DNA from 2 places in the Companilactobacillus alimentarius DSM 20249 genome. Region 2 is predicted to be linked to the other one. Evidence: predicted binding sites of a transcription regulator. Region 2 holds the regulator's gene; the other holds the start of a gene.

Region 1 (11,750 bases), 200 kb from region 2:
ATTGGCTAAAACAAGCCACTCTACCTAAGATTTCTTTAGTCAAAGTTAAGCAGGCGATTGCCTTGGACGATTGTGAAGAACTAGATAAGGAATTTTTACAAATTTTTAGTGAACTATCAAAACAAGGAGCTAGTCCATCTTACGTGAGACAGATTGCCTTCTTGATCTATTCTGAAATTAACGCCAAGATTGGTCACAATAATGATGATTATCAGGGTTATGTCATGAGAATTAATAATTCAGAAAATTTACAAGATATTATAAATATTTTGAAAGAGGTATTGGAAAAAGTTTCCGTCGGTGATCCTTTAAATAAGGATTATTCAGAAAACATACGACGAGTAATAGAGATTATTAAGAAGAATTATCAAGACGACTTGAATCTACGTTACGTTTCAGATTGTTTGCATTTAAACTCTGATTATTTAGGACAATTGTTTAAAAAGGAATTAAAAATGAGTTTTTCCAAGTACCTGAATGAATATCGAATTGAGCAAGCACAGTATTTATTGAAAGAAACCAAACAAAGTGTTTCTGAGATTTCAAGTAAAGTAGGTTATATGACAACAGCGTATTTCTATCGTAATTTTAAAATAATTTGTGGTATCTCACCTAAAGAATATCGAAAGAAATATGTTTAAATGGTTTTCAAAAATGTCATATTATTTCATATCACGAGTTTTAAATTGCTAAGAATGCCCTCATTTCAGTATAATTAAACTATAGTAATTAATAGAATAAGTGAGGATACGATGATGAAAAAACGTGTAATCGGATTTGGTGTCGCAATATTCATATCTATTTTGCTTGGGGGATGTTCTAATAAAGCTAATAATGCTGAGAGTAGTAGTGTAAAATCTTCAAAAACATTAATTAGTAAAACTAAGGTCAGTGCTAATGAGGCTATAAAGGTCTATCAAAAAACTTATCCTGATACTTCTGTAACGTCGTTAGAATTGGAAAAATCTTTGCGTGGTCCTGTCTATAAAGTAGAAGGAATAGATGATCAAAAAGAATATCAAGTTAATATCAACGCAAAAAATAAAAAGATCCTACAAAATTCTCAAGAAGAGTTGGATGAAGATGATCAAAATGAATCTGATCGTAAAGCGGATACCCTTGATTTGAGTAATTTAATTAGTGTGAAAAAAGCCGCTAGAATTGCTGAAAAGAAGGTTAAGGGTGGTAAGAGTACAGAATTTAGCTTGGATAAGGATTTAGGAACTACATATTGGGATGTCACTGTTAAAAAGGGATCGCAAGAAAAAAATATTAAGATCAATGCAAACAATGGGAAAGTTTTACAGGTTGAAAATGATTAGTGATATAGAAAATGGTGAGCGTGATAACTATATATTAGTTACTGCACTCATCATTTTTTTGTACAAAAAAAAGTGTGAATCACAATTGATCCACACTTAAAGCACCACCATTATTCTTCGGTATCAGGTGCACTATACTTAGAAATTTTAATTTCACCTTTGACAATACTTGCTTGTAATTCTTTATCTTTGGCATGATCTAGATAATAATCAGCAACTTTGTCTTCAATTTGTTCTTCAATCACACGACGAAGTGGACGAGCACCCATCTTAGGATTGTATCCTAAATCGACTAATTTATCTTTAGCATCTTTAGTAACATGAATGCTTAATCCTTGATCTGCGATCATATTGTTAGTATCAGTTAACATTAAATCAACAATCTTAAGCAAGTTATTCTTAGTTAAGGAGTTGAATTCAACGATCCCATCAAATCTGTTCAAGAATTCAGGTTTAAAGTATTCAGATAGACGATTCATAATTGAATTAGTCGTACCGGATGCTTCAGCACCAAATCCTACATTAGCTTCTTGCATGCCTTGACCGGCATTAGAAGTCATAATAATGATAGTATCCTTAAAACTAACGGTTCTACCTTGAGAATCAGTTAAACGTCCATCATCGAGGATTTGCAAGAACATGTGCATAACATCAGGATGGGCTTTTTCAATCTCATCTAATAGGATAAGACTGTATGGATTACGACGAACCTTTTCAGTCAATTGGCCAGCTTCTTCGTAACCAACGTACCCTGGAGGTGAACCGATCAACTTAGAAATTGAATGTTTTTCCATATATTCAGACATATCGAATCTGATCATTGAATCTTCTGAACCGAATAACTCACGAGCAAGTTGTTTAGCTAATTCGGTTTTACCAACACCAGTAGGTCCTACAAATAGGAATGATCCGATAGGACGACCAGATTTGTTAAAACCAACTCTGTTACGGCGAATAGCACGAGCCACATCACCGACAGCTTTATCTTGTCCTATAATATGAGCTTTCAAATCAGGTTCAAGATCTTTCAATTGAGCCTGTTCATTAGATTGTAATTCGCCAACGGGAATGTTGGTTTTTTCTTCAACAATTTTTTGAATATCTTTTTCAGTAACAATACTCTTGTCAGCAGGCTCGCTCTTAGCGCCATCTTTCATTTGCTGGAATTTGGTTACTTGATCACGATAGTAAGCAGCTTTTTCATAATCTTCATTACGAAGAGCAGCTTGTTTTTGAACTTCAGCGTCAGAAATCTTATTGTCTAAATCAGCCATATCAACATGATTGATTTGTAAGTTCTTTTTAGAACCGGCTTCATCAATTAAATCGATTGCCTTATCTGGCAAGAAACGATCCTGAATGTAACGTGCTGATAGTTCAGCCGCAGATTTGATAGCTTCATTTGAGAATTTTACATGATGATAATCCTCATATTTTGGTTGAATACCTTTTAAAATTTGGACCGTTTCATCAATGCTAGGTTCGTTAACCTGGACAGGTTGAAGACGACGTTCCAAAGCGGAATCTTTTTCGATTGTCCGATATTCATTTAGAGTGGTTGCACCGACTAGTTGTAGATCGCCACGAGCTAGGGCAGGTTTCAAGACATTTCCTGCATCCATACCACCTTCAGCATTACCAGCACCAACGATTTCGTGAATTTCATCGATGAATAAGATGATTTCCTTATTCTTTTGCAATTCATTGATCAATTGTTGCATTCTTTGTTCGAATTGACCACGTACACCAGTACCTTGAACTAGTGAAACTACATCTAAGCGAACAACGCGTTTATTCTGTAATTTTTCAGGTACGTCACCGTCAACAATTTTTTGTGCTAGGCCTTCGACGACGGCAGTTTTACCAACACCTGCTTCACCAATTAGAACAGGGTTATTCTTAGTTCTTCTATTTAATATTTCGATTACACGGTTTATTTCCTTGTCACGACCGATAACAGGATCAATTTGGCCTTTTTTAGCCAAAGCAGTCAAATCAACTCCATATTGGTCTAAGACTCCATTACCTCGAGGACGACGGGAATTTCCATTTCCACCGCCAGCTTGAGTTTGGGGACCTTGTTGTTGTTCAAAAGCATTAGGTTGTTGTGCACCATTTAAGGCGTTAAACAAGTCTTCAAAACTAGAAAATCCACCTGATGGATTTTGTGCCATATTATTCATACCTTCATTAGTTTGATTTCTTAATTTTTGATAACAGTCCTGACAGAGATTGATTTCTGTTCGTTGACCATTAACACTTGTATATAAATGAATTGTCGCTTCATTTTTATGACAATTCTGACAAAGCATACGCACCCCACCTTTCCTTTTGCTCAGGATACAACGGTAGTATATAATTAGCACTCGACTAATGCAAGTGCTAAGTCTTGAAAATTTAAATTTTTATTTATTTAATGATTATTAGGAAAACTTTTTCAATAAGCACTGAAAAAGTTTTATAATATAAACGCTTTCAGCGACAGGGGTTGTAAGCGTTAAACGTCTTATCATGACTGTGTTATATCGCTATTTTTTATGCAAACCCCTTGTGAAAAATTGAAGATAATGGTAAATTAATTAGTGAATATTTGTAGTGTAACTACAGAATTTTATATTATATGGTGAGGTATTAATTATGGAAAAGAAAGATTTTCACATTATTGCAGAAACAGGTATCCATGCACGTCCAGCTACTATGTTGGTACAAACAGCTAGCAAATTTAGCTCAGACATTAACATTGAATTCTCAGGCAAATCAGTAAACTTGAAGTCAATCATGGGTGTTATGTCACTCGGTGTTGGCCAAGGTGCTGACGTTACAATTACAGCTGATGGTGACGATGCTAGTGATGCAGTTGCTGCTATTGGAGAAACAATGACAAAGGAAGGATTGGCAGAATAATGGTTAAAACTATTAAGGGAATTGCAGCTAGTGATGGTATCGCTACTGCTGAAGCATACCTTTTAGTTCAACCAGATTTGTCTTTCACTAAGAAAAGTATTTCAGATGCTGATGCAGAAATCAGTCGTCTTAAGGATGCTATTTCAACATCAGATGATGAGCTTACAAAAATCAGAGATACCGCTAAGGAATCTCTAGGTGAAGAGGAAGCTCAAGTTTTTGATGCCCACAAGATGATTTTGGCTGATCCAGAATTTACAGGCGCAGTTGAAAAAGAAGTTTCTGATAAGAGTGTTAATGCTGAACAAGCATTGCATGATGTTTCGGAAAACTTTATTTCAATCTTCGAAGGTATGACAGATAATCCATACATGCAAGAGAGAGCTGCTGATGTTCGTGACGTTACAAAACGTGTCATGGCTCATTTATTAGGAGTTGAATTACCAAATCCAGCTTTGATCGATCATGAAGTGGTAATTATAGCTCATGATTTGACACCTAGTGATACAGCTCAATTGAATAAGAAGTATGTTAAAGGCTTTGTAACTGATATCGGTGGTCGTACAGCCCACTCAGCTATTATGGCACGTTCACTTGAATTGCCTGCTGTTGTTGGTACTGACACAATTACTAAGGATGTTAAGGTTGGAGACACTGTTATTGTTGATGGACTAAACGGTGCTGCTATCGTTGATCCATCTGATGAAGATATTAAGAGCTATACTCAAAAAGCTAAAGACTTCGCAGAAGAAAAAGCTGAATGGGAGAAGTTAAAGGACGAACCTTCAGTTACAGCTGATGGCAAGCACTTTGATATCGCTGCTAATATTGGTACACCTGATGACTTAAAGGGTGTTATTGATAATGGTGCCGAAGGTATTGGCTTGTATCGTACAGAATTCTTGTACATGCAATCAGATAGTCTTCCAACTGAAGAAGATCAATTCAAAGCTTATAAGAAAGTTCTAGAAGGAATGAATGGTAAGGCAGTCGTTGTCCGTACAATGGATATCGGTGGTGATAAGCACTTGCCATACCTACCACTTCCAGAAGAAATGAACCCATTCTTAGGTTATCGTGCTATCCGTATCAGTTTGGACAGACAAGAAATCTTTAGAACTCAATTAAGAGCGTTGCTCCGTGCTTCTGCTTTTGGTAATCTACGTATCATGTTCCCAATGATCGGTACTTTACAAGAGTTCAGAGATGCTAAGAAGGTCTTTGAAGAAGAAAAATCTAAGTTAGTTAAAGACGGTGTAAAGGTTTCCGACGACATTCAATTAGGAATGATGATGGAAGTTCCTGCCGCAGCTGTATTGGCTGACCAATTTGCTAAGGAAGTTGATTTCTTTAGTATTGGTACTAACGACTTGATTCAATATACAATGGCCGCTGATCGTGGTAATGAACATGTTTCATACCTCTATCAACCATACAACCCTTCAATTTTGAGATTGATCAAACATGTTATTGAATCAGCTCATAAGGAAGGCAAGTGGGCCGGCATGTGTGGAGAAGCTGCTGGTGACAACACAATGCTTCCATTGCTTTTGAGCATGGGTCTTGATGAGTATTCAATGAGTGCCACATCAGTTCTTCGTGTAAGAAGTTTAATGAAGAAATTAAGCACAAAGGATCTTGCTACACTAGCAGATCGTGCTGTTAATGAATCAATTACTAATGAAGATAATAAGAAGCTTGTTGAAGAATACTTGAATAAGTAATTCTTTTAAGGCATAAATATCCCTGACTTTTAAATAAGTTAGGGATATTTTTTGTGCAATATAATATATCTTCTCGAAAGCAGTGATACACTTTTGATAATTCAAAAAAGGGTGTCGAAAATGAAATTTAAATTATTAATGATAACAATATTAAGTTTGATATTGCTCTCAGGATGTAATAAACCAATAAGTCACGATTCAATCGCACAACAGGGCCAGAGAAAAAGTGAGATAAAAGTTAATCAGAAGCGCTGGCAAGGACGTTTAGAGAAAGTTAAAGTAATTGACCAGCCTAATTTTAAAAAGGCCTTCACGACTGTTCCTAATGGGTATGATGACGAGAGTATGAGCTTACAAAGTCTAAAAAATGCTAATCAATTTGTTGTTAAAGGACAAATTGTCAATCTTAATTCGATGATAGGAAGGCCTTTGGCTCCAGAAACTAAAGCAACGATTTATATTGAAAAGATTATTAGTGGTGATAAATCATTAGAGAATAAAACTATCAAGACAGTATTTGCAGGTGGATTTGCTCGTGTAAGGGATTTATATAGTAGTTTTGGAATTAATAATCCTCAAGAAGTTGTTTATTATCCTAGTGAAACTTTCCCCATTCCTAAGATTGGAACACAGGTCATCATGGGAATAAAAAAATTTCGTCCTGAAAATATTGGACAAAAGAAGTTGTATAAAAGATTCAATTTAAATACTAATAATTTTTATACAATCAATAATCCAGAAACAACTTTCTGGGTTAAATCTCATCATAAATATAAATTAAATAATCCAGCTTTTTATCAAGAAAAATCTCAATATAAATTCAAAAATATTTATAAATTAACAAATAGATTTAATCAAAATAGAATTTAAAAATATGTTACGCTAGTAAATAATTATTTGTTTAAAGGGGGTTTTATGAAGAATAAAGTTATTAGAAATTTTTTAGTTTTTATTGGATTTTGGTTGGTGATAGTAATCGGAAGTAATCTTATACATCAACGGGGGATTTTGGACAATTTTCCATGGGAAGTTTTGTTGATCTTTTTATTATCTTTGATTCAGGTGACCACTAAAATTAATCGAAAACAGGTCTTTGGAATATATTTTGTAGTATTTTTTGTTTTCATGCTTCTAACAGGTGGCTATTATAATTGGACTTCTTTAGTAATATTTGCCGCAGTGGCCATTTTTATGTCGGTTATTACTTATTTTATCGGTTCACAATTTAAGAAGGGTGAAAATAGCAAGTAGCTTATTTATGGAAAAAGTCTTATAAAATAGTAACCAATCTAATTAGAAATGCTAAAATTAGGAATTGTTAGGGTACAAGAATAAACATTAAGGACGGGGATATTTATTTTAAAGATACAAAATGGTATTAGTAAATTCATATTAGGCGTTTTAGCAATTTTCACTAGTTTAGTTTTGATTACAATGACACTTTTCTATTATGAGAATTATGCGATGGTGAATCGCGCTTTTAATTGGAGTACTTTAATCATTGCTTTTGTTTTAGTAATAGCTGTGGGTTATGGCTTGGTCAAAATCGACGATTCAAGTAAAAAAGTTAATTGGTCGATTCTTTTTGGAATGCTCTTAATTTTCATAATTGCTGCCACTGCTTGGGTATTAGTGGTACCAAAGACTCAGATAAGTGATTTCGGAAATTTTTGGACGCGTGTTCCTGGGTTTTTTAATGGTGATAAACTTTACCAAACCGATAACGATTATTTCTCCAGATTTGCCTATCAATCAGGATATATGGTTTATGTTTTAGCAGTTGTAAAGATTTTTGGCTATCATATTTTTGCAATTCAATTTTTGAATGTTATTTATCAAGCACTTATTTTATTATTTACATATTTGTTGGTCGTAAAAATTTTTAATAATATTAAAATTGCTCGATTAGCAGTTTTACTTTTAATGATTGATCTTGATTGGTTTGCTTTGAATAGTCAAGCAAGTAATCAATATCTTGGATCATTATTTTATTTAATTACATTTTATTTGATTATGCAGGATAAACTTTGGAGTTATATTTTGTCAGGTATTACCTTAACAGTTGGTTGTTTGATTCGCCCCATTGGACCAGTCATCATAGCTGGTATTGTCGCCTTTACGATTGTTTATTTAGTGTTTAAACTCGGAGGGGGGGGGTACACTATCAAAAGCCTCTAAGGATCCTCTTAGCTCTAGCAATTTATTTGGTACTCTTCTCATTAGCCGGGTGGGGAATTAAGGCATCGGTAAATTCATACGGATTGTCAAATTATGACCCTGAATGGAAGTTTGTGACCGGGCTTGATAAACAATCGAATGGAACTTATTCTCCTGATCTGGACCGTTTAATTGATGCCAGCAAGCCACGTAAAGTTATGGCTAAAAAGGAATATGCAGCTTTACATCAAGAAATAAATTATCTTGATAAGAACAAAAAGTGGATAAGTTTGTTTATAAATAAAATACAAGTTCTGTGGTCATCTCGAACAATGGCAACTAATTTTACTGGTTATAGTCAGAATCACTCTCCTAAAACGGTCCAGCGAGTCGACTATTTGGCTTATCTAGGTTCAATAATTTTGATAGTCTTTTCTTGGATTGGCTCAATAGACTTATTTAAAATGAAGTTCAATAATAATTTGTATTTACTTTTATTACCATTGTTGGCTTTTGTATCTGCGCAACTTCTAATTGAAGTGCAGGGAAGATATCGGATTGAATTTTTGCCGATAATTGCGATTTTAGCAGCCGTCGGATTATATCGAGTTGTAACGAAAAAAATTTATAAAAAATAAAAACTAGACTAATTTTTAAAAATTGGTCTAGTTTTTATTTATCTTGAAGAACACTTGTTCTAACAAGGATTAACTGACTTGTTTAGACAATAATGGCATAAAACTGAAATTTTTCGTTATAAAAAAATTTGTCCAGCAATCGTTTATCTGACAATGAATTGAGCAAGTCAAGGAAAAAATTTACGTTATCCTACTTGCAATTTGGGCTAGAACTTAAATTGAAAAAATCATTGCTAAGCCATCTTAAGAGATATTAGAATAGTAATTGCGACTTTGAATTTTTACGAATTGGTTAAAATCAAAAATAAATTTTTTTAGAAGTAAATTGCCGAAATATCAATACGCAAAAATTCTTTTCAAATGTCAATATAAATACTTTTACACTATATGTTGTTATTAATTAAGGATAAAGGTACTATATATTGTGTTATCTCAAATGTGTGGAGTGAATATTAATGAAGACTATTAATAAAATTATTTTATCAAACGACTTTGTCGATGAAGTTAAAAAAACAATTAAACCCCACTGGGGCGAATTGGGCTGGGTCACTTATAAAAGAACTTATGCCCGCTGGATTCCAGAACTTGGACGGACTGAAAATTGGTCTGAAACTGTTAAACGAGTAATTGAAGGAAATATTAATCTTGATCCACGATTAAAGAGTGATGATTTAACTGATGAACAATATGCCGGATTAGTTGATGAAGCACAAAATCTTTATAAGTTAGTTTATGGACTTGCAGCTACACCATCTGGTAGAAATCTTTGGATTTCTGGTACAGAATATCAACATCGTAATGGTGATGCCTTAAATAATTGTTGGTTTGTTGCCGTCAGACCACAGAAGTATGGAGATAGTCATATTGTTCCCTCATACTTGAAGCAAGATCAATTAGCTGTTTCAATGCCATTTTCATTCATGTTTGATCAATTAATGAAGGGTGGTGGCGTTGGTTTCTCTGTCGTTCCAAGTAATATGAAACTTATGCCAATAGTTGACAACAAGGTCAATTTAACCGTTCTAATTGGTAAAGAGAGCGCCTCATATGAAGATTCTATTGCAGCAGGTGCAATTGATCGCGATGAGTGGAAAAAGTCTCACAGTCTTGAAAATACGCGTAATTACATTCTTCCTGATACTCGTGAGGGTTGGGTGATTGCCAATGCCAATATGATCGATACTCATTTCAATGATACTAATGATGGCCTAAAGGATGTTGTCTTAGATATTACTAAGATTCGTGCTAAGGGTGAAAAGATCAAGGGCTTTGGTGGAACTGCTTCTGGTCCTGTTCCTTTGATTGAAATGTTCTTTGATATTAACGAAGTTTTGAACAACGCTGTGGGTAAAAAATTAACTTCTGTCGATTGTACCGATATGGGTAATTTGATTGGTAAAACGGTTGTTGCTGGTAATGTCCGTCGTTCAGCAGAATTGGCTTTAGGTGGTGCTACTGATGAGGACTTTATCACAATGAAGCAAGATCAAAAGAAACTTTACCATCACCGTTGGGCTTCTAATAATAGTGTTGCGGTTGATTCTAAATTCAATAAATATGCACCAATTGCAGATTCGATTGCTCATAATGGTGAACCAGGAATCGTTAATTTGGAATTGTCTCGTAACTATGGACGTGCCATTGATGGCTACCAACCAGGAATTGATGATGGGGTTGAAGGAACTAACCCTTGTGGTGAGATCTCTTTAAGCAATGGTGAGCCATGTAACTTGTTTGAAGTATTTCCTTTGATTGCTCAAGAACAAGGCTGGTCACTAGAGGATGCTTTCAAACTTGCTGCTAGATATACTAAACGTGTTACTTTTAGTAATTACGATTGGGAAATTTCTCGTAAGGTTATTCAAAAGAATCGTCGTATCGGTGTGTCAATGTCCGGTATCCAAGATTGGATTTTGACGACTTTTGGTAATCGTGTTGTAACTGGTTTTGAATCTGTCACAGATCCTGAAACAGGGGATACTATTCAAAAGCCAATTTATGACCAAAGAGTCGCTGATAAATTTGACGACCTATATCATTCAGTTGTAATAGCTGACAAGGAGTACTCAAAGGAATTAGGATGCAAGGCTTCAGTAAAACATACGACTGTTAAGCCATCTGGTACTGTAGCAAAACTTGCTGGTGTATCCGAAGGTATGCATTTCCATTATTCAGGTTACTTAATTCAAAGGATCAGATTCCAAGATAGTGACCCATTATTGCCTGCCCTTAAGGCTTGTGGATATAAAATCGAACCTGATGTCTATACAAAACATACAATGTGTGTGGAATTTCCAGTTAGAGCAGCTAATGCTGATGATCCTAATTTTGCCTCAGCAGGTTCTGTCTCTATCGCTGAACAATTCGCTACACAAGCTTTCTTACAAACTTATTGGTCTGATAATGCGGTTAGTTGTACCATTACTTTCCAACCTAAGGAAGCCGATCAAATTGCCGGATTGATGTATCAGTATAGAAATGTGACAAAATCAACATCTCTATTGCCATACACTGGTTCAGGTTTCAAACAGGCACCTAAAGAACCAATCGCCAAGAAAGTTTATCAAGAACGTGAATCAGAAGTAAACGAAAACGTTGCTCAAGTATTCGCTGAACAAAATGATAATCATGATAAAAAAGATATTGAATTGGTCGATCAGTCAGATTGTGCTGGTGGAGCTTGTCCAATTAGATAATTATTTAAAATTAAGAGTTCTAAGTGATGAATTGTCATTACTTAGAACTCTTTTTTGCGTAATATGCAAAAAAGTATGCTAACGATTACATTTTGGATATAATGCTAAATAGAAAGTATGGATGATGTGAATGGTTAAAATTAAAAGTCAAAAAGCTTTACATCGTATGTTTACAGATGTAAACTTTGTACTGTTGATAAGGAAGACTACGAATGTAAACTAAAAGGAGCCAAAGTTTATGACAGAAATAGAAACAATGAGTAAGTCCGAATGGCAAGTAATGAGGATTATTTGGACACTTGGTCAGGT
Region 2 (11,750 bases):
GCACCATGAATGTCTACTTCAGCACCATATCCTCTTGTAGCGTCACGTTTCATTTGTGGAGCTTCATCAGGCATAACAACCGTTGTATCAATTCCTAATAAATGTCCTGTTAAAGCCACACCCTGAGCATGATTACCAGCTGATGCTGTAATAACGCCTCGATTTAATTCTTCTTGCGATAAATGATTAATTTTATTATTGGCACCTCTGAATTTGAACGACCCCGTTAATTGCATATTTTCTAATTTTAAGAAAACATCTCCATCAACAACATTACGGCTCAAAAACATGGATTGAACTAGAGGAGTTTTACGAGCATATTTTCCAACAATTGCCTTTGCTTCTTCAATATCATGAATATCAACAATATTATCAATGCCTACACCTTTAAGCATGATCCGTACCTCACCAGTCTTTAGTTTTTATCTATATTTAATCAATATTTAGTTAGTTGTTTCTTCATCAATTGATAATTTTGTATATGGTAGATCAAGTGAATCTGCCAATCCTTTATTAGTTATCTTACCTTCAAAAAGGTTAACTCCTGATGCTAAGGACTCATCCGTCTTAATGGCTTCATTAATACCTTTATCAGCAATTTCCAGTAAATAACTTAAATTGCCCTTTGCCAAAGCCATTGTTGCTGTACGTGGCACTGCTCCCGGTTGATTAGGAACTGCATAATGAATAATTCCATCTTTTACAAAAATTGGATCGTCGATAGTCGTTGGATGATCAATTGTTTCAACCGTTCCACCTTGATCAATAGCTACATCGACTAGAACACTTCCTGGTTTCATTGATTTAACCATGTATTCCTTAACCAACTTAGGTGGTCTTGAACCTGGAATTAAAATCGTTGAAATAAAGATATCTGCATCTTTAATTTCTTTAGCTAGATTTTCTTCATTGGATTTAACAACTCTAAGCTTCTTACCTGCAAATTTATCTTGTAAAAGTTTAATTCTTTCATCATTCAATTCAATAATTACTACTGAGCATCCCATGTTCAAAGCTAATGTAGCGGCATTTGTAGCGGCATTCCCACCACCAAAGATTACAACGTTGCCACCATCGATTCCAGGAATGCCGGGTAAAAGAATTCCCTCGCCTTGATGTTGTGCTTCAAGATAATAAGCACCCATAATAACTGATCTTCGTCCAGCAATTGCACTCATTGGTGCTAACAGTTCTAATTTTCCATCTTTAACAATTGTTTCTCCACCAATTGCAGTTGTACCTGCTTTCATCATTGCCTCAACAGTTGGCTTTGATGATGCTAAATGTTGAAATCCCCAAACGATTTTACCCTTTGAGAAATACTTATATTCTTCGGGATCGGGCTCCTTAACCTTGATGATCAATTCGGCTTTCCAGCCATCTTCATGACTAACCAATTTACCACCAGCATCGACATACTCTTCGTTTGTAAAGCCTGCACCAATACCTGCATTTTTTTCAACAAGTACCTCGTTGCCAGCTTCAACCATTTTACGGACATTTTCTGGAGTTGCCGCTACACGACCTTCTCCTTCTTTTTGTTCCTTAATTACAGCGATTTGCATATTTACACTCTCCTTTTGTGAAAAAAATAACTATTTCCTTACAAGGGCATGATAACGCTCACAACTAGCGGTATCAACCTATTTTTTTGCTTCACAAACTAAAAAATCGGGATAACCATTGCCAAGATTGAGAAAATTTTATCAAAATATTTTTTCATTTCACAAATTATCACATTTTAGAACATCTTTGATTTATATTTTGTATATGAAATAAATACAACTGTTTATTTTAAGTGAACACATCACAATTTTTTTGATTAAAAAAAATACACCCAATCATTTTCATGACTGAATGTATTTGAATTATAAAATATTATTTAACTGACAAATATTGATTAATCTTTATCATCAGATTTATCAGTAACATCTTTACGACTGAAATTATTGATATCAGCAACAACAGAACTTACAAACATCTTAGCATTTTCTGATGATGAATCATCTTCACCATATTTTCTAACTGAAACTGTTGCATCTCTTGTCTCTTCATCACCAACAACAACTGTATATGGAATCTTCATTGTTTGAGCGTCACGGATCTTGTAACCCATCTTCTCATCACGATCATCAATTTCAGCACGGATATTCTTAGCACGTAATTCACTAAGAACGTCGTTAGCATAATCCGTATGTAATTTTTGGTTAACAGGAATAATTCGAACTTGTGTAGGAGCCAACCATGTTGGGAAAGCACCCTTGTAAATTTCAATTAGGTAAGCAATGAATCTTTCCATAGTTGAAACAATACCACGGTGAATCATAACTGGTCTATGGTCTTCACCATCTGAACCAACGTATGTCAATTGGAACTTCTCTGGTTGCATGAAGTCTAATTGAATTGTTGACAATGTCTCTTCATTACCAAGAGCTGTCTTTGTTTGTACATCAAGCTTTGGACCATAAAATGCAGCTTCACCTTCGGCTTCATAATACTTCAAGCCCAGATCATCCATAGCGGCTTTAAGCATTGATTGTGATCTGTTCCACATTTCATCATCATCGAAATACTTTTCAGTATTAGCTGGATCTCTGTAGCTAAGACGGAATGTGTAATCATTGATATCAAAGTCTTTATAAACTTCAACCATCAATTGCAAAGTACGTTTGAATTCTTCTTGAATTTGATCAAGGGCAACGAATGTGTGACCATCATTTAGAGTCATTTCACGAACACGTTGTAAACCACTCAAAGCACCTGATTTTTCATATCTGTGCATCATACCAAGTTCAGCAATACGAAGTGGTAGATCACGGTATGAACGATTATGATGCTTGTAAATTTGGATATGTGAAGGACAATTCATTGGACGAAGTTCAAGCATTTCGCCATCACCCATGTCCATTGGTGGGAACATATCTTCACGATAATGTGCCCAGTGACCTGAAGTCTTGTAAGCATTCAAGTTCATCAAAATTGGTGTATAAACGTGCTTGTATCCCCAAGCAACTTCCTTATCAATAATGTATCTTTCAATAACACGACGAATAGTAGCACCATTTGGCATCCAGTATGGAAGACCTGCACCAACCTCTGGATCAACGAAGAACAAATCAAGATCACGACCGATTGTTCTGTGGTCACGTTCTTTAATTTCTTGACGACGTTTCAAGTCAGCCTTTAATCCATCTTCCTTGTAGAAAGCTGTACCATAAATTCTTTGTAACATTGGATTACTTGACTTACCTTGCCAATAAGCACCAGCAACAGAAAGCAATTCAAAGTGTTTCAAAGCTTTAAGATTATTTAGAACTGCATCGTAACCAAAGTCAACAAAACCATCAATTGTATAGACAGGAATCTGTACTGACTCAACTGCACCAATCAATGATGACTTGTAAGGATCGTCTTTGAACATTTCAACAAGATCCTTTTTATCCATCATAGATCTTTCAATCTTATCGTTATTCTTGATAATCTTATTCATCAAGGCAGTGATTTCTTTCAATTCATCGACACTGATTTGACCATCTTCGTTATCAGTATCAACATAGAATCCATCATCGTTGGCTTGTTTTTCACCAAAGTGAAGATCTTTCTTAAATTTCTTAGCAGCAGCACTGAATACTAATGCTGCAGTATTTCTCAATACTTTTAAAGCGTCATCTTTGTCTTCACCAGAAATGATTTCAATCTTGGCATCTTGTTTGATAGGACGTTCAAGATCAACCAAAGTATCATTAAGCTTACCAGCAACAGCTTTTTTACCTAATGAAGTACTAATTGACTTAGCAACGTCTAAAGTAGTTGTGCCTTCGTCAAACTCCTTAACAGAATTATCTGGGAATGTTAACTTGATTTTTGACATAGACTATTTCCTCCTAAATTTTAGATAACAAAAAATGCGTCCCTGAAGTATAGACATATAACTAAATATGTACATACTTCAGGGACGCATCTGCGCGGTTCCACCCATGTTAAAACTGTATAACAAATAACAGTTTTCACTCTATGGTTATAAAGTAACCAACAATTATATAGTTTTATATGGAAGTGGTAACTCCAGTAATGGGTAAGCTTTCAGTAATCGTACCCTCCCTGAATAGAACCGAAGTGTTATCTTTCATGTCTTTATTGAAACACTTATTTTTAAATAATACAAGTTATTTTTTAAATCTTCTATTCTGACCAGTTACAATGACTTCACGTGAAAGATACTTAACTCGTTCCATGATACGTTTGGCTTTCACAGGTTCCTCTTCGCCACGTTGATTCACGGACAAATGCTGTTCAAATTCTTTCATGGAAAAGTTAGATGAAAAGAAAGTTGGCAAATTTTCCTGCATCCGATACTGCAAGATAACTCCCAAAACTTCATCCCTGATCCAACTGGACATCGTATCCGCACCAATATCATCCAGCATCAAAATATCAGCAACCTTAATCTTATTAACTTTTGCTAAAACGTTATTTTGACCAATAGAATCCTTCATCTCCACAGCAAAGGTTGGAAAATGCACCAAGGTCGTATGAACGTCATGCTTAAATAGTTCATTCGCAATTGCACCAAGAAGATACGTCTTACCAACGCCAAAATCGCCAGCCAAGAACAGACCTGGGGTAAATGTTTTTGAATGTAAATAATTATCAATAAAATCTAATGCTTGTGCCAACGCATCTTGGCGGCCTTCACCATCATAATCATCCAGTTTGGCACGACGAATGTCTGGAGCCATGTCCATCAAGACGAAACTTGATTCATATTGATTTCTCTTTTCTCGATTTTGAGTTCGTTCATTAGGATAATAAGCAACTTCAATATTGTGATTACTAACAATTAGTTTAGGATAATACCCCTTACTCAACTCACTTGCATGATTTTTATTATTATAAAATTCATAAATACTAGCCGCACTAGTAGAAATCGCATCGGAATTGATTTTATTTTCATTTTCTTTTAAAAATTTCTGTACATCGGGATCATTCAAAGCATTATTAAGAAGACGGCGATAATCCTCCGTCAAATTTTTTGAATTCAAATATTCTGCTAATCTACTACCTAAATTGTCCATGCTTAATTATCCTTATTTCTCAATCTTTTCAGTCTATTCTGAAGATCTGTCTGTTCGTTCTCTTGACTTGCTTTCTTTGGTACCTTAGCTTTAATTTTACTCCAATCAGTCGCTTGTTCAACTTTACGATTTTTATTGTTATAACGGCGTTTAGGATTACGTGGACGATTTTGAAAATCGCTAATTCGTTTCAAAGCCTGTTCTGCCGTTTTAACCCCGTTTTGCTGCCAATCATTTGCGACTGTCTCCATCAAAGGCAAAGTCAAGGTTGGTGATGTCTGTAAAATATAATAGACCATAATATTTAATACTGATGGTGATAGAAATGACTTCATTGCCATATTCCGTAAAGCTTTGGATTCCACTGTACCAGTAAAGCCACCGCTTTTTTGTTTTTGAGCAGCCAAAAATTCTGCCGGCCTCAACTCTCGAGCTTGCTTTAATAACAATTGATCAGAACGATTTAAATTACTGTCATCACTTTTTTCTTCTTTTTCTGAATTTGCTTGATGTCTAACTGAAATATTGGCATTTTTCTCAAATCGATCCTGAATGTCTTTTTTTAATCGTGTAGGGTCAATCTCATTTTTTACAATATCACAAGTTCGTCCAATAGCATTAATTATTGTATTTTCATCTAAATCATAAAAAGCATGTAAATTCAAAATCAACTCCTGATTTTGCAATAAATTATCAGGGCTAATTTTAAATAAATGCTGGATCCGATCGGAAATCAATTCCCAGTCTAATTGGGGTACTTTCTCTTCGCTCAGAGATGGGCTCTGATGATCATTTTCATTAACTTTAAAGTTACTCTGCGTATTTTTCACTTCTGTAGGGGCATTGATCAAATCGTTATTGCTTAATTGAAAGACTTCCAGAAAATCCTTAGTAATTTCATTAGAGTTTTTCAAGATCAAATTAGAATGAGAATACTTATCGGCTAACAAATGAAATTTTTTTTCACCAACTTGTTCGTACAAAAAAATGCTCATCAAATCATCTTGAAAAAATTCATCCGGAGAAAGTGGCTCAAACAATTGATAAATGTAATATGGTCCTATATCATCTTTTTTTTGATACGTTCTAATTAAACCTAAAGCTTCTGCTTTGATTCTTGCATCATAAAATCGTTTTAAATCAATTCCCAACAAACTCATTAGTTCGGCATGACTCTTTCTTTGCGTAACTAATTCTTTATTAGGTAGTTTTTCCCAAAGCAATAAATATAAACTAAAGGCTTCTATACCCAAGATTGGTAAATACAAATCCGTCAAAATATGCCGATCGTCATCATTTAAATGACCACTGGGTAAGCACCAGTAGCCAACTAATGGCGTGAATTTATCTGTTCCAAAATTACTCGTTGCCAATAGGACTCCCCTTACTTCTTATCAATTTTCTTACCATTGGACATCATTTCTTGAACTTCCTGCATGAAACCATTCATATCTTTAAATTCACGATAAACACTGGCAAAGCGTATGTAAGTCACATCGTCAACTTTAGACAATATTTTCATCACATGCTCACCGATTACTTGCGATCTGACTTCACTTTCTCCAGTAGATCTGATTTCATTTTCAACTTTGTCGACAATATCATTCATTTGATCCATAGTTACAGGACGCTTTTCAGCCGCACGAACTAAGCCGTGAAGTAATTTTTCTCGACTAAATTCTTCCCTATTTCCATTTTTCTTGATGACTAATAGTGGTGACTTCTCTAATCTTTCAAACGTTGTGAAACGAGTACCGCAATACTCACATTCACGTCGTCTTCTAATTGCACGTCCTTCATCGCTGGGACGACTATCAATAACTTTTGATGAATCATGATGACAGTGTGGACAAATCAAGATTCCAACCTCTTTTCCAAATTAAAGTTGTGCTACTAACTTATTAAATTCTTTTGTAAGATTTGCTAAATCTCCTGAATTATCAATCACAAAATCAGCACGATTCTTTTTCTCGTCCATCGACATTTGTGAATTGATCTGCTCCAAAGCAACTTTTTTGGTTAAGCCATTTCGCTTCATTAAACGTTGTAATTGAATCTGTGGCTCTACATAGATACTAATCACGCCGTCAAAATAATTCTGATAATTGCCTTCAAACAAAAGCGGTATTTCAAAAATAGAGATTGTCTTTTCAGATGATTTCTTATTAGTTTCAATCGTCTGTAAAATTTCTTTTTTTATCAATGGTCTCGTAATGGCATTCAATTTAGCTAGTTGCTCTTGATCACTAAAAACAATGGAACTTAATTTCTTACGATTCAAGGTTCCCTCAGGCAATAAAATACCCTCGCCAAATTGTTGCGTAATCTGTTGCAATCCCACTGTACCAACTTTGACCACTTCTCTAGCCACATAATCAGCATCATAAATAACAAACTTGTTTTGTCTAAATAGATTTAAAACGGTTGATTTGCCTGAAGCAATTCCTCCCGTTAAACCGTAGATCTTACTCATTTCACTACCTGGCACCTTGGGCAAAAATGCGTTCCTCGACCTCCAACTTTAATTTTTTCAATCAAGGTTTGGCATCTTGGACAAGGCGTTCCTTCTTTTCCGTAAACTTTTAAATTATTTTGCATGTTACCCATATGGCCGTTTGCATCCACATAAGAACGGACGGTTGAACCACCAGATTCAATTCCTATTTTCATCTCTTTATTGGATGCTTCAATGATATTTTGAATATCTTCATCACTCAAATGATTAGCAGGCGTTTTGGGGTGTAATTTTATTTTCCAAAGTACCTCATCGACGTAGATATTTCCCAGACCACTCATGACCGATTGGTCTAACAGAACAGTCTTAATATCTTTATGATGACGCATAATTCTTGGTTTCAAATTTTGAAAAGTGAATTCCGACGATAAGGGCTCTGGTCCTAATTTTTTTATAGATTTATTCTCTGATAAATCATCAGTTCTCCACAGCTGCATTCGGCCAAATTTACGAACGTCATTATAAATCATTTTTTCGCCATTATCCAATGTAAAAATAGCATGCGAATGTTTGTCAATAGCACTAGGATCTGCCGAAATCCTATATCTTCCTTCCATTCGCAAATGACTAATTATTGTATAACCATTATCCAAATGAATCAATAGAAACTTAGCTCGTCGATCAACATTTTCGATTATGGCGCCAGTCACAAATTCAATGAACTGTTCCACATCCCCGGTAATCAAATTCTGATACCGAATCTCCACATGTGTTATTTTACGACCCTTAACTCGAGCGTTCAAACCTCTTTTAACCGTTTCAACTTCTGGCATTTCTGGCATTTTATCACCTACTATTTAGCTTCGTACCAAGTTTTTCCATGAGCCGTTTCAACTTTCAAAGGTACATCCAATTTTACAGCTGAATCCATGACGCTTGGAACTAATTTCTCTAATGTTGCAATTTCTGTCGCCGGTGCTTCAAAAATCATTTCATCATGTACTTGCAACAATAGATTAGCTTGCAATTTTTCCTTTACTAACATCTTTTGCATATTGATCATTGCCACTTTAATAATATCCGCAGCACTACCCTGAATTGGCGTATTCATAGCCGTTCTTTGGGCAAAATTACGCATATTAAAATTCTTTGAATGAATATCTGGTAAATAGCGACGACGATGCATAATTGTTTCCACGTAACCATTTTCACGGGCATATTTAACAATATCATCCATATATTTTTTAACGCCTGGATATTGTTCGAAATATGACTCAATAAAAGCTGCGGCTTGTTTACGACTAATGCCGATATTTTGTGACAGACCATAGTCACTGATACCATAAACAATCCCAAAGTTAGTAGCTTTAGCTTGACGACGCATATTAGGAGTCACTTCATCAGTACTATTCAAACCAAAGATCCGCATAGCCGTATGTGCGTGAATATCGTAATCCTCGTTGAAAGCCTCTTGCATGTGTTCGTCTCCTGAAATATGGGCCAACACGCGTAATTCCACTTGTGAATAATCAGCTGAAAAAATCTCCCAATCCTTATGCTGAGGAACAAAAGCCTTACGTATCTGCTTTCCTTCATCAATTCTAATAGGAATATTTTGTAGATTAGGTTCAATTGAAGATAGACGTCCGGTTTGCGTCAAAGTTTGTAAATAAATCGTATGAATTTTGTTATCCGGCTGAATAAACTTTTGTAATCCAACCACATAAGTCGATTGAATCTTAGAAATTTGACGATAATCTAAAACCATCTGAACGACAGGAGACTTATCCTTTAACTTCTCTAAGACATCGACCGAAGTAGAATAACCTGTTTTAGTCTTTTTAATCACGGGCAATTTCAAATCTTCAAATAAAACGACACCTAGTTGTTTGGGCGAGTTAATATTAAACTCTTTACCCGCCTCTTGATAAATCTTTTGCTCAATTTCATTCAGCTTCTTTGCAAAAGTATTCTCCATTTCCTGTAATTTGGAGGCTTCAACCGTAATACCCTTAATTTCCATTTCAGCCAAAACAATTGATAATGGCAATTCAATTTCATCATAAAGGCTATCTTGGTCATTATCCTTTAATTCAGCAAGCATCTGATCTTTCAAGGTATCAATAACTTGAGCCTCCTGAGCTAGGAAATTCAACAATACTTTTTCATCTTCAGGAACGGCTTTTTTAACACCTTTACCATAGAACTCTTCTTGGGTTGGCAAACTAATATTATAATTGTGAGCTACTAAACCAATGTCTTGTTTGTTGTCATTGGTATCTAGTAAATAGGCCACTAATAACATATCGAAACTAACCCCAGCGAGCTGACAGCCATAACGATGCAATAACGCTATAGTCTGCTTATTGTCAAAGAGATACTTCTCTTTTGTTTTATCAGCCAGCCAAGTTTTCAGTGATTGATTTTCCAAAACTGAAACATCAGTCGTTCCATAGTATGTCTGACCATCGGAAATTAAAATTCCAATGATTGGCGCTGTATGATAGTTTTCTCCAAAGCCTTCTACGACCAAAGTATGAACTTTTTGGCTTTCAACAATCTCTTTAATTGCTGAATCATTTAATTCTTTGACCTCAATTTTAACTAGGTCTTTTGAACTATCTTCTGTCTTAATATCCATTCTTTCCAAAAATGATTGAAAATTCATCTTTTGATAAAATTGAATCAACATTTCTTGATTATCTCCACGATATTCCAAATCGCTCAAATTTAATTCAACCGGCGAATCACAATTGATCGTAGCTAATTTTTTACTTAAAAATGCTTGGTCCTTATCGTCGATCAAATGCTCTTTTAGTTTGCTCTTCTTCATTTCATCAACATGTTCATAAATATCTTCCATACTGCCATATTGATTGATCAATTTAATAGCAGTCTTTTCACCGACTTTTTCAACGCCAGGATAATGATCAGAGTTATCACCCATTAAACCTTTCATATCAATGATCTGTTGTGGAGTAATACCCAATTTCTCTTTGACATGTTTTGGAGTATAACTTTCCGTCTCCGTCACGCCTTTGACATTTACACGTACAGTAACTTTATCAGTCGTCAATTGAGTCAAATCACGATCCCCTGTAATGATGGTAACGTCCATGCCATCTTTTTCAGCTTTACGTGACATAGTTCCGATGATGTCATCAGCTTCATAATTAGGCAACTGATACGTCTTGATTCCTCGGTAATTTAATAAATCTTGAATCAATGGCAATTGTTCCATTAATTCTGGCGGAGTTTTCGCACGTGTCCCTTTGTATTCTTTGAACATTTCTGTTCTAAAAGTAGTTTTACCAGCATCAAATGCCACCAATGTATGCGTTGGCTTTTCATCTTTTAAAATCAAATCCAACATATTGTTGAAAGCATACAGGGCGTTGGTATGAATGCCATCCCCGTTGACAAATTTATCTAAGACGTTGTGCATGGCGAAAAATGCTCTGAAGGATACACTATTTCCGTCTATTAAAAGTAATTTTTTATTTTGTGTCATATTTTCTCCAATTTAATTGAATTAACTAATCTTATTTTAACAAATCAAAGCACCTAAAAAAAGTTACTCCCTCGTTAAATAACTTTATCTATCAAAAAAGCCGACGCCATAACTACTAAGAGCTATTATATCGACTTTTACAATAACTTATTCATTTTTTTGATATTTAAAGTGAACATAAAGAATTGATCCAAGTACTAGTACAGATAAAATCGTCAAAATAATAAAGTCAACTTTTGTTCCAGAAATTGTATTAACCACTGAATTATTAGATCCACTAGTCAAAGCGGCAGCTGAAATAACTACTGACAAGACATTAGTACCTAATGAACCCGCGTACTGTTGCATCATACTAAACAAAGAGTTCTGATCAGATTTCTTAGCGCCTTGAACTTGGCGACTCCCATCAGACAATGAGGTCCCAAATCCAAAATTAAAACCAATTCTGAGAATCAAATAAATCAAGGTAATACTCATCAAAGTTAAACTTTCACTTTTTATTAAGAAAAGCCCTGATCCTACAGTAATCAGAATACCACTGATAACCAATGGCAATGTAGGACCTTTTTTATCGTACAAATATCCTGCAAAAGGCCCCATAACTGCTCCTAGTAGTGAACCAGGTAACAACATTAAACCAGCTTCAGCCGAATTCAAGTGTAAAGCTGTTTGTGCGAAGATTGGTAAGACGAATGACAAACCAATATTA

The links. Region 2 encodes NrdR, which represses ribonucleotide reductase genes. Its sites were predicted from a motif close to ACACNATATATNGTGT; they were not measured.
Region 1: a site for NrdR is predicted at 9,158-9,173, ahead of nrdJ (ribonucleoside-triphosphate reductase, adenosylcobalamin-dependent). Genes of this name have one in related genera too.

What each region holds. Positions count from the first base shown of each region.
Region 1 is NZ_CP018867.1:1,093,080-1,104,829, reverse strand. It holds gene LA20249_RS05330 (response regulator transcription factor) at 1-641, shown strand, start outside; gene LA20249_RS05325 (PepSY domain-containing protein) at 756-1,322, shown strand; gene LA20249_RS05320 (ATP-dependent Clp protease ATP-binding subunit) at 1,433-3,634, opposite strand; gene LA20249_RS05315 (phosphocarrier protein HPr) at 3,960-4,226, shown strand; gene ptsP (phosphoenolpyruvate--protein phosphotransferase) at 4,226-5,950, shown strand; gene LA20249_RS05305 (hypothetical protein) at 6,071-6,820, shown strand; gene LA20249_RS05300 (hypothetical protein) at 6,866-7,201, shown strand; gene LA20249_RS11845 (hypothetical protein) at 7,415-8,128, shown strand; gene LA20249_RS11840 (hypothetical protein) at 8,242-8,745, shown strand; gene nrdJ (ribonucleoside-triphosphate reductase, adenosylcobalamin-dependent) at 9,201-11,441, shown strand; gene LA20249_RS05285 (CopY/TcrY family copper transport repressor) at 11,680-11,750, shown strand, end outside.
Region 2 is NZ_CP018867.1:892,375-904,124, forward strand. It holds gene tdcB (bifunctional threonine ammonia-lyase/L-serine ammonia-lyase TdcB) at 1-395, opposite strand, end outside; gene ald (alanine dehydrogenase) at 444-1,565, opposite strand; gene thrS (threonine--tRNA ligase) at 1,901-3,871, opposite strand; gene dnaI (primosomal protein DnaI) at 4,167-5,075, opposite strand; gene LA20249_RS04390 (DnaD domain protein) at 5,078-6,448, opposite strand; gene nrdR (transcriptional regulator NrdR) at 6,460-6,933, opposite strand; gene coaE (dephospho-CoA kinase) at 6,955-7,548, opposite strand; gene mutM (DNA-formamidopyrimidine glycosylase) at 7,545-8,372, opposite strand; gene polA (DNA polymerase I) at 8,384-11,041, opposite strand; gene LA20249_RS04415 (MFS transporter) at 11,189-11,750, opposite strand, start outside.